DNA from 3 places in the Mesorhizobium sp. B2-3-15 genome. Region 3 is predicted to be linked to each of the others. Evidence: predicted binding sites of a transcription regulator. Region 3 holds the regulator's gene; each other region holds the start of a gene.
What was found. Region 3 encodes LexA, which represses DNA repair genes until DNA is damaged. Its sites were predicted from a motif close to TGTTCNNNNTGTGTTCNG; they were not measured.

Region 1 (3,275 bases), on a different contig from region 3:
CGTGCCATTCTTCAGCGCCTCGGCAACCTTGGCCGGATCGTCGCTGCCGGCACGCTTGATGCCTTCGGCGAATGCCTGGACCACGGCATAGGAGAACAGCGTGAAGCCTTCCGGCACGAAGCCGCCGGCCTTGATCTTCTCGACGGCTGCCTTGGCTTCCGGCTTTGCCTGCGGATCCGATGGGAACACGAACATCGTGCCCTCGCCGGCCGGGCCGGCAACCTGCCAGAATTCCGGCGAAGCGATCGAGTCCGGCATGATCAGCTGGAACTTGAAATTCTGTTCCGCCGACTGACGCAGGATCAGGCCAGCTTCAGGATGATAACCGCCGAAATAGACGACATCGGCCTTGAGATCCTTCAGCTTGGTGACAAGCGCCGAATAGTCCTTCTCGCCGGGGTTGATGGCGTCATAATAGACCTCCTTGAGGCCACCGGCATTCATGGTCGCCTTGACGGCATCAGCCACGCCCTGGCCGTAAGCGCTCTTGTCGTGCAGGATGACGACGTTCTTGCCGGCGTATTTCTTGGCGATCCACGGGCCGATGAAGGCGCCCTGTGCGTCGTCACGCGTGTAGAGACGCATGATTGTCGACCAGCCGGCCTTGGCGGCCGCATCGGTCAGCACCGGGTTCGAGGAAGCCGGGCTCATCATCAGGGCGCCGGCTTCGGCATAGACCGCCGAGGCCGGAATGCTGGAACCCGAGCAGGCATGCCCGTCGATGAACTTGACGCTGTTGGCGACGATGCGATTGGCGACCGACACCGCCTGCTTGGGATCGCACTGGTCGTCTTCGATGTCGAGCTTGATCTGGGAGCCGTTGACGCCGCCAGCCGCGTTGATGGCGTCGGCGGCGGCCTGTGCGCCCTGCTTGAACTGATCGCCGATGGTGGCGAGCTGTCCGGTCATCGGGCCGACCACCGAAATGGTGATGTCATCGGCGAACGCGACCGGCGCGCTCATCATCAGGCCGAAAATGGCCGCGCTCAAAACACTCATTTTTTTCATGACAATAGAACTCCTCCACTCACGCGCGGCCGCCCGGCCGCGCTTCTTCCAGAGAGGCGGGACAATTTCATCCTTCATCGGACCTGTCTAGGCGCATTGGCGCCACTCGATTAGGCCTGCGCGGCCTCATCCACGCAAAAAGCCACGCCAGCCTTGTTCCGGCCGGTCGTGGCTTTTTTTGCCGGTCAGGCTGTTTCCCCGGCGCCCCCGCGCTGAACCCAACCCACCTTCCCTGTCTTCATGTTGGCCATGATCCTTCCGAAAACCGGAGTCTTCGGGATCATGGTCCGTTGCGCGGCTTGGACCTGTCGGCGTGCCGCATTCTCGTTGTCGATGGCCGTGGCCTGGCTGTCTGCGCAGCCTTTTCCCTGTTGGCCCGACCGTCTTTCTGCGGTCTTGGCCGGAGCGTCCCCGTCTGGCGGAACTCAGTGCATGGTCATCCATTCGCGGGCTTCGCGCAGCGCCTTGGCGATCTCGACCTTCGACATGGCCGCCGAGAGTTCCGAGCGCAACTCGGCGGCGCGGGCCGATCCCTTGATGGCGGCGATGTTGAACCATTTGTGGGCGGCAACGACGTCGGTTTCGCAATCGCGGCCGGTCGCATACATCATGCCCAATTCGAAAAGAATGTCGGCCTGGGCAGTTGCCCCCATGGCGCCGAAGCCTGCTTCAAGCATTTCAAAACGTGCCATTTTTAGTCCCCTGTCTGGCTCCCGAGAGCTGCCTCCGTTCGTCTTGTCCGGGCCGCTCTTTCGATGCTTTCGAGAATGCCGCGCAGGCTTGAATCCGTCGTTAAATGGCGTGCTTAATTTGAGGAAAACAAAGCTAAAACAAGAGGTAAACGCGAAGATTCGTTAAGGATACGAAGCCAGCAATTCAGCTGGTTTTCGCCAAATTTGACGAAAATTTTCGAGCGCGCGGTCAACACTCTGCTAACCCTAGAAAGCAAACACGAGGCGCCGGTCGTTTTCATTTCCGGGCCGACAGGGCGAATTCAGGCGCTTTCGAAATGCCAAAACCTTCCGTCGCGGCACCGCTTTCGTTTTGACGGAAGCTGGATTAGCTTACGTTTGCGTAAGCGGCAGACCGGCGAGGCGGAGCATTCGGCCGGCTATCCAAAGGGAGGAAGACATGTCTCGAAAAGTGAGCCTGGCCCTGGCGGCCACTTTGATCCTGAGCGGCGCGGCGTGGGCCGATCCGATCGAGGGCAACTGGAAAACGCAAGCCGGCGACACCGCTGCCATTTCAGGCAGCAGCTCGTTCTCCATCACGCTCAAATCAGGCAAATATGCCGGCAAGACCATCGGCTCGCTCAAGGCGGCCGGCGACAACAAATACACCGGCAACATCACCGATCCGGCAAATGACAAGACCTATTCGGGCAAGGCAACCTTGTCGGGCGCCTCGCTCAAGATGAGCGGTTGCGTGCTCGGCGGACTGATCTGCAAGAGCCAGACCTGGCACAAACTCTAAGCGACCATTTCCGTGTGATCTCTAAACGGGGCCTGGCGGGCCCCGTTTTCGTTCTGTCGATGAGCAGGCAGCGCTCGGTCGGCATTCTGGTTGCCGCAACCCAGCCAACATCCCTTCAATCAATTTGAACGGCAGATGAACGCCGGCATCAGAGCCGGTTCAGAGGCGTCAGGGCATTCTCATGCGTGTTGAAGGAGACACGGACCCAATGCTTGCTCGCCGCTTCACCATCGTCTGCCTGCTGATGAGCCTGTTTGGAATGTTCTTCGCCATCCTTGTCGCCGAAGCGGGCCGTTCCCCGCGCTCCTGGGACGGCGCCACCAGAATGTGCCATCTCGCCTGCCCGACCGATTTTCGTCACTGAAGCAGAGAACCCGGACCTCGAAAAGAAAAGCACAGAGATCATGAACCGCATCGCCGCCAACCTCTCCAAGTCCCTCCGGCTCCTGCCGCGGGCGGCGCTCATCCTGATACTTCTGGCCGCTCCGGTCCTGGCGGTGCCGATGATGCGCGCCGATAGCGGCTCGACGATCGAGGCGCCGGCGCTCAGAAAGTCCGGCGTCGGGTTCGTGCTGCTGGTCAGCCTGCAGCGGGGTTGAAGAAAAAAGCGCGCTTTGAGCGCCTTCGGCGGCGAGCCCCCTCCCAACCGCCCGTCCAAGTCTCTATATTGAGCCATGGAAAAGCGAATCTATCCCCAAGCCATCGAATCTGTCGTCATGCCCGAGCCCTTTGGCCGGCAAAGCTTCGATAACGCCGAAAAGGCCGTTGCCGCGCTGCAGGTGCTCTACGACCGC
Region 2 (3,275 bases), on a different contig from region 3:
GTCTTTTCCTGCCAGTGTGCCTGATCGGCCAGCCAGCCGGGCCGGTTCGACACGAATGTCCAGGTGCGGATCTGGGCGATGCGGTGGGACAGCGTGTCGATGTCGCCCTCGGTGGTGTCGGCGCGGCGCACCTGTTCGGCCATGTAGTTCTCGTCGACATGGCCCTGCCGGGCGAGGTCCATGTAGATCGAGGCGATGAGGTCGGCATGCTGGGCAGGCGCGATCTTGCGATAGTCGGGCAGGGCGCAGGCTTCCCACAGCAGCGCCACGCGCTTGGCGTTGGTGGCGAGCGCGCGGATGTCTTCGTCGCGGGAGAGATGTTCGAGCGCTTGCGCATCGACGGCCGGCAGCGCGCGTGTCAGGCCCTCGACCGGAGCGTTGGTTTCGATCGAGCGCTTCAGCGCATCGAGGCTGGCGAAATCGAATTGGGCGGTGCGCCACTGCAGCACCTTCACTGGGTCGAAGTCATGGCCCTCTATCTTCTGCACCAGGTCCTCGTCCAGCGGATCGACCTGGCCGGTGACGCCGAACGTGCCATCGCGCAGATGCCGGCCGGCGCGGCCGGCGATCTGGCCGAGTTCGGCCGCCGTCAGATTGCGGTACTGGTAGCCGTCGAACTTGCGGTTCTGGGCGAAGGCGACATGGTCGAGGTCGAGGTTGAGGCCCATGCCAATCGCATCGGTGGCAATGAGATAGTCGACATCGCCCGACTGGAACAGCGCCACCTGAGCATTGCGGGTGCGGGGCGACAGCGCCCCGAGCACGACGGCCGCACCACCCTGCTGGCGGCGGATGAGTTCGGCGATGGCATAGACCTCGTCGGCGGAGAAGGCGACGATCGCGGTGCGCCGTGGCAGGCGGGTCAGTTTCTTGGAGCCGGCATAGGCGAGGTGCGACAGCCGCGGCCGCGTCACCACGGAGATGCCTTTCAGCAGCCGCTGGAGAATGCCGTGCATGGTGGCCGCGCCAAGCAGCAGCGTCTCCTGGCGGCCGCGCAGATGCAGGATGCGGTCGGTGAAGATATGGCCGCGCTCGAGGTCGCCGGCCAGCTGTACCTCGTCGATGGCAACAAAGGCGGCGTCGGTTTCACGCGGCATGGCTTCGACGGTGCAGACCGAATATCTGGCGCCCGGCGGCTGGATCTTCTCCTCGCCGGTGATCAGCGCCACTTTGTTGGCACCGACCTTTTCGCAGACGCGCGTGTAGACCTCGCGGGCCAGCAGCCTCAGCGGCAGGCCGATGACACCGGTTTCGTGCGCCACCATCCGCTCGATGGCGAGATGGGTCTTGCCGGTATTGGTCGGCCCAAGCACGGCGGTCACGTCGCGGCCCGACAGGATCAGCGGCTCGTTGTGTTTCGGCTGGATGTTCATCGGCTCGGAAATAAGGCTTTCTGGCCTCTCGTGGTCGGGAGCGTGCCAGGACGGCGCGTATGACAGCCGACACATAGGGATTTCGGGCGCGAAGCGAAAGCAGAATGTTCCGGCAGGGTTCCGGAGACGCCCGCCTCACTCCGCAAATCAGCCCCTGCTTAACAGTTGGAACGAGTCTGGAACGAATCAGCGACGAATCGGCGACTCCGTCAGATTCAGCTTTTGTTCACGGCTAGATATGGATTTCGTGACCACGAGTCTCACCACATGCTGAATCACCGAACTGGCCCGTTTTATGCTGGGCGGGTCCTGCCGTTACTTTCGCCGGGAACGATGGGGGCGATTCGGTGCGCGCCCCGTTAAGCTTATGAAAGTGTTAATCTTTCTAAACTCGGCGTTAAAGAACAGCAGCTTATCGCGGCCATTAATCTTAACATTGGGCTCAAAGCCGGAACGAATCGGAGACAAAGTAGCGCCGCACGTATTTTCTCTTTTTGTTCCCTCAATATCTTGTGTTGTGAACAGCTTATCCACCGAGAATCCACAGGCTTAACCACAGGGTTCGCACAGACGCGCCAACCGGCATTAACCTTTGCGTGCCGCATTGGGGCATTGCGTCACAGCGATGTCTCCCAAGAGTCAGGCCATTTGGAAGCGGACCGATTTTCCGGTCCGCCTATCGCAGGGTACGCATGAATCCGCAGCGTTGGACTGCGCGAGCAGACGTCTCAGACGAAGTACTGGCCGCCATTGGCGGTGAGGGTCGAGCCGGTGATGAAGCCGGCATCTTGCGAAGCGAGGAAGACCACGCAGCGCGCGATCTCTTCCGGTTCGCCAAGGCGGCCCACGGGGATTTGCGGGATGATGCGCTCGTTGAGCACCTTTTCGTCGATTGCCTTGACCATCTCGGTAGCGATGTAGCCAGGGCAGATGACGTTGACGGTGATGCCCGCGCGGGCGCCTTCCTGGGCGAGCGCCTTCGAGAAGCCGATGTCGCCGGCCTTGGCGGCGGAGTAATTGACCTGACCGGCCTGGCCCTTCTGGCCGTTGATCGAGGAGATGGTGATGACGCGGCCGAACTTGCGGTCGCGCATACCTCCCCACAGCGGATGGGTCATATTGAAGACACCGGACAGATTGGTATCGATCACCTCTTTCCACTGCTCGCGGGTGATCTTGTGGAACATGGCGTCGCGGGTGATGCCGGCATTGTTGACCAGCACCGAGACAGGGCCGAGGTCGGCCTCGACTTGTTTGATACCAGCCGCGCAAGCGTCATAGTCGGCGACCGACCATTTGTAGACCGGAATGCCGGTCTGCGCCTTGAACTTCGCCGCCGCCTCGTCGTTGCCGGCGTAGTTCGCGGCAACCGAATAGCCGGCGTTCTTCAAAGCGATCGAGATCGCCGCGCCGATGCCACGCGATCCACCCGTGACGATTGCAACCTTGGTCATGCATTTCCCCTTTTTGAAATCGCCCTGTTGTCGGGCTTGGCAGGCACTGGATTTGCTACAGGCACCACATGTGAAACGGGCGGCTTGCGCCGCCCGTCCAAAGTCTATCAGAAAGCCTCCACGCACATGGCGACGCCCATGCCGCCGCCGATGCATAGGGTGGCCAGTCCCTTCTTGGCGCCGCGTCGGCGCATTTCGAAGACCAGCGTGTTGAAGATGCGGGCGCCCGAGGCGCCGATCGGGTGGCCGATGGCGATGGCGCCGCCATTGACGTTGACGATCGAGGGGTCCCAGCCCATGTCCTTGTTGACGGCGCAGGCCTGTGCGGCGAACGCCTCGTTGGCCTCGACAAGGTCGAGATCCCCTGCCGACCAACCGGCCCGTTCCAAGGCCTTGCGTGAAGCGGGAATGGGTCCGGTGCCCATGATCGCCGGATCGACGCCGGCGG
Region 3 (3,275 bases):
GGGTCTGCTGCGTGGTGCCTTCGCGCTGTTTCCAGACTTTTCCGCGCGCCGGCCGGTGAAGAAATACGCGGCCGCCGCCGCACTGTTCTCGATCGCGGCCTATCTCATCATTTCCGGTGTCGTCGTTGCCGCCGAACGCAGCTTCATCATGCTGGCGGTGATGCTGATTGCCGTCTTCTTCGATCGCGCTGCGCTGACCATGCGCAATCTGGGGATCTCGGCGATCGCCGTCATCCTGGTCTCGCCTCACGAGGTCGTCGGCCCGAGCTTTCAGATGTCGTTCGCCGCGACCGCGGCCCTGGTTGGCGCTTATGCCGGCTGGGCCGATCACCGTGCGGGAAAGACGCGGCCACCGCCGCCAAAGCGATCGCTGCCCGGGTTCCTGACGCGAAAATTCCTGCTGGCGACAGGTGGATTGGCCATGACGTCCATTATCGCCGGCAGCGCCACGGCGTTGTTTGCCATCTGGCATTTCCAGCGGGTATCGCCGCTCAGCCTGTTCGCCAATCTGGCCGTGATGCCTATCGTGTCGGTCGTGATGTTCCTGGCCGTCGCCAGCGCGCTGTTGATGCCATTCGGACTGGATTGGCCGGCTCTCTACCTCATGGGCAAGGGCCTGACCGCAATGATCGCCGTGTCGGCGTGGATATCGGAGCGCTCTCCGGTCGATGGAGTCGGGCTGATTTCGCAGCAATCCGTGCTGCTGGTCACCGTCGCGCTGGTTATCGCGACGATGGCGACGACATGGCTGCGGCTCGCGGCGCTGCCATTCGCGCTCGCCGGCCTGTTGACTGTGTCGCACACACGCGCGCCCGATGTGCTGATCTCGGAAGATGCGCGGCTGGTCGCGCTGCCGATCGGCAATGGCGAACTGGCCGTCAACCGGGAACGTCCGAACGAATTCGCAACCGACAACTGGAAACGCGCCCTGATCTCCGAAACAATCGTCAAACCGGAAATGTTCGACACGACAGACAGGCAATTCGATGTTGCCAGTCCCACCGACCTGCCGCCGGGATCGCCCTTCTACTGCCGCGAAGGCCTGTGCCTTGCCAGGCACCCTTCCGGCGCGATCATTGCCTATGTCGAGGACCGCAAGACCACCTGGAAAGCCTGCGCTTTCGCCGACCTGATCATCGTCAATGACGCAACCGCCTATGACGCCTGCCACAATCCACTGGTTCTCGTCGTCACCAAACGGCAGCTCGCCCGCAAGGGAAGCGCTGCCGTCTTCTTCAATCCCCAGTCGGCCACGACCCGGGCCGCGATCGCATTTGCCGTCGACGGACCATACCGGCCCTGGCACGAACAGCGAAAATTCTCACGCGAGGCGAGGGGGCTGCCGCCGTACAAAAAACCCGACAAGCCCGATAACAAGCCGGTTCAGTAGCGCCTGATCAACCCGACCAGCTTGCCTTGTACCTTGACCCTGTCCGGCCCGAAAATGCGCGTTTCGTAGGCTGGATTGGCGGCTTCGAGCGCGATCGAAGCGCCTTTGCGGCGGAACCGCTTCAGTGTCGCTTCCTCTTCGTCGACCAGTGCCACGATAATTTCGCCCGGGCTTGCCGTGTCGGCATTGCGGATAATGACCGTGTCTCCATCGAAGATACCAGCCTCGATCATCGAGTCGCCCTTAACCTCCAACGCATAGTGCTCGCCGCCCATGATCATGTCCGGCGGCACCGAGATCGAATGCGTCTGATGCTGGATGGCATCGATCGGCACACCGGCGGCGATACGGCCCATGACCGGGATGGACACGGCTGAAACCGCGTCGTCGTCGTTGCCGGCCGCGGGCAGGCGCGAAGGCGCAGCGGCCGGCCTGATCTGGCGTCCGAGACTGCCTTGGCCAAGGCTGCCTTGGATGATGCTTGGCGAGAACTTCTTTGCCGCATTGAGGCCCGGCGCGATCGAGTCCGGCAGCCGCAGCACTTCCAGCGCGCGCGCCCGATTGGGTAGCCGGCGAATGAAGCCGCGCTCCTCCAGGGCCGTGATCAGGCGATGGATCCCCGACTTGGAGGCAAGATCGAGTGCTTCCTTCATCTCGTCGAAGGAAGGCGGTATCCCGCTTTCCTTGAGCCGTTCGTGGATGAACATCAGCAGTTCATGTTGCTTGCGTGTCAGCATGGCGGCCCCCAAGACATTGAACGAAAGGTTGAACCAGAATCGAAAAAACAAACCCAGAACAAACACTATCTGTTCCAGTTGTGTTCTGCAACCGTTTAAAGTTTAATGAATTTGTTAAGGGGTCTGAAGTTTTTTGCCCGCGACGGCGGGCGGCAACCAGTCCTTTCCGCCGTCGGCAGGCGCATTGAAATCGTTTTGGTTAATGGCCTGTGGCCCATCCGCCGACGAGGCTTTGGCATCAGTTAGTTGGAAGGCTTCTCCTCGGAGGGACGTATAATTCGCGGAGCCATTATTCGCGGAACGAAACGAAACCAAAATGCCAACGATTGGTAGCTTCGGGCGGCCATGGATCGGGGCGTTCGGCGCACTCCGGCCAGCGCGTTCGAATAGGCGTCGCGGAAGCGCTGAAGTTATCCCGAACCCGCCTTCAAGCTGCCGGCGCGAGCGGCGTATCTGGTAGCGCCGCTGTCTTCGCTGTGGACATAGACGTGCAGTGTGTAGCCGATATGCGCCGTCATCAGCGCCTTGGCCCGCTCGACGTCACGGTCGAGCGCCGCTTCCATGATCGCGGTATGGTGTTCGATCGCAATCGCTTCGCGTAGCGCTTCGATTGCCTCTTCATAGCCATCCTTGAGGCCGGCCGCGGCCCGCAGTGTCGGCGCCAGACCAAGAAAGCGATGATGCCGGCGCAGCTGATCCGAGATCGTCGAGCGGAACCGCAACAGCCAGTCGCATGTGGCGGCGCTCAGCAGCGCCGCATGGAAAGCCTCGTGGTTCTCGTCCCATCTGTCGACGGCCGCGTCCGAGGGATCGTCGACCGCCGTCTTGCAACGCGAGAGCCGGTAGTGGGCGGTGACCACGGCATCCTCCCACTCCCTGCCGCCTTTTTCCATCGATTCGAGGAACAGGGGTATCTCGACCACCATCCTGGCGCGTGCCAGATCCTCCAGCTCGGCCCGCGACACCGGAGCCACGGCAAAACCACGATTGCTGATCGCGGTGACCAGGCGTTCGGCCTCGAGCCGCGACAGGGCTTCGCGCAACGGTGTCCAGCCGACGCCATAGGTGCCGCGCAGCGCACTCAGTTTGAGCGGGGCGCCCGGCATGAGGCGCGTGGTCAGGATGTCGCGCCGCAACAGCTGATAGGC

Region 1: a site for LexA is predicted at 1,824-1,841, ahead of FJ954_RS21950 (sel1 repeat family protein). Genes of this name have one in related genera too.
Region 2: a site for LexA is predicted at 1,540-1,557, ahead of FJ954_RS19945 (helicase-related protein). Genes of this name have one in related genera too.

The regions. Positions count from the first base shown of each region.
Region 1 covers NZ_VFVO01000011.1:76,377-79,651, forward strand. The annotation lists gene FJ954_RS21945 (branched-chain amino acid ABC transporter substrate-binding protein) at 1-1,008, opposite strand, end outside; gene FJ954_RS21950 (sel1 repeat family protein) at 1,434-1,700, opposite strand; gene FJ954_RS21955 (DUF2147 domain-containing protein) at 2,140-2,481, shown strand; gene FJ954_RS31665 (hypothetical protein) at 2,690-2,845, shown strand; gene FJ954_RS21960 (hypothetical protein) at 2,886-3,080, shown strand; gene FJ954_RS21965 (AMP nucleosidase) at 3,198-3,275, shown strand, end outside.
Region 2 covers NZ_VFVO01000009.1:224,490-227,764, forward strand. The annotation lists gene FJ954_RS19945 (helicase-related protein) at 1-1,373, opposite strand, end outside; gene phbB (acetoacetyl-CoA reductase) at 2,102-2,827, opposite strand; gene FJ954_RS19955 (acetyl-CoA C-acetyltransferase) at 2,935-3,275, opposite strand, start outside.
Region 3 covers NZ_VFVO01000014.1:35,556-38,830, reverse strand. The annotation lists gene FJ954_RS25250 (ComEC/Rec2 family competence protein) at 1-1,390, shown strand, start outside; gene lexA (transcriptional repressor LexA) at 1,384-2,127, opposite strand; gene FJ954_RS25240 (GntR family transcriptional regulator) at 2,538-3,275, opposite strand, start outside.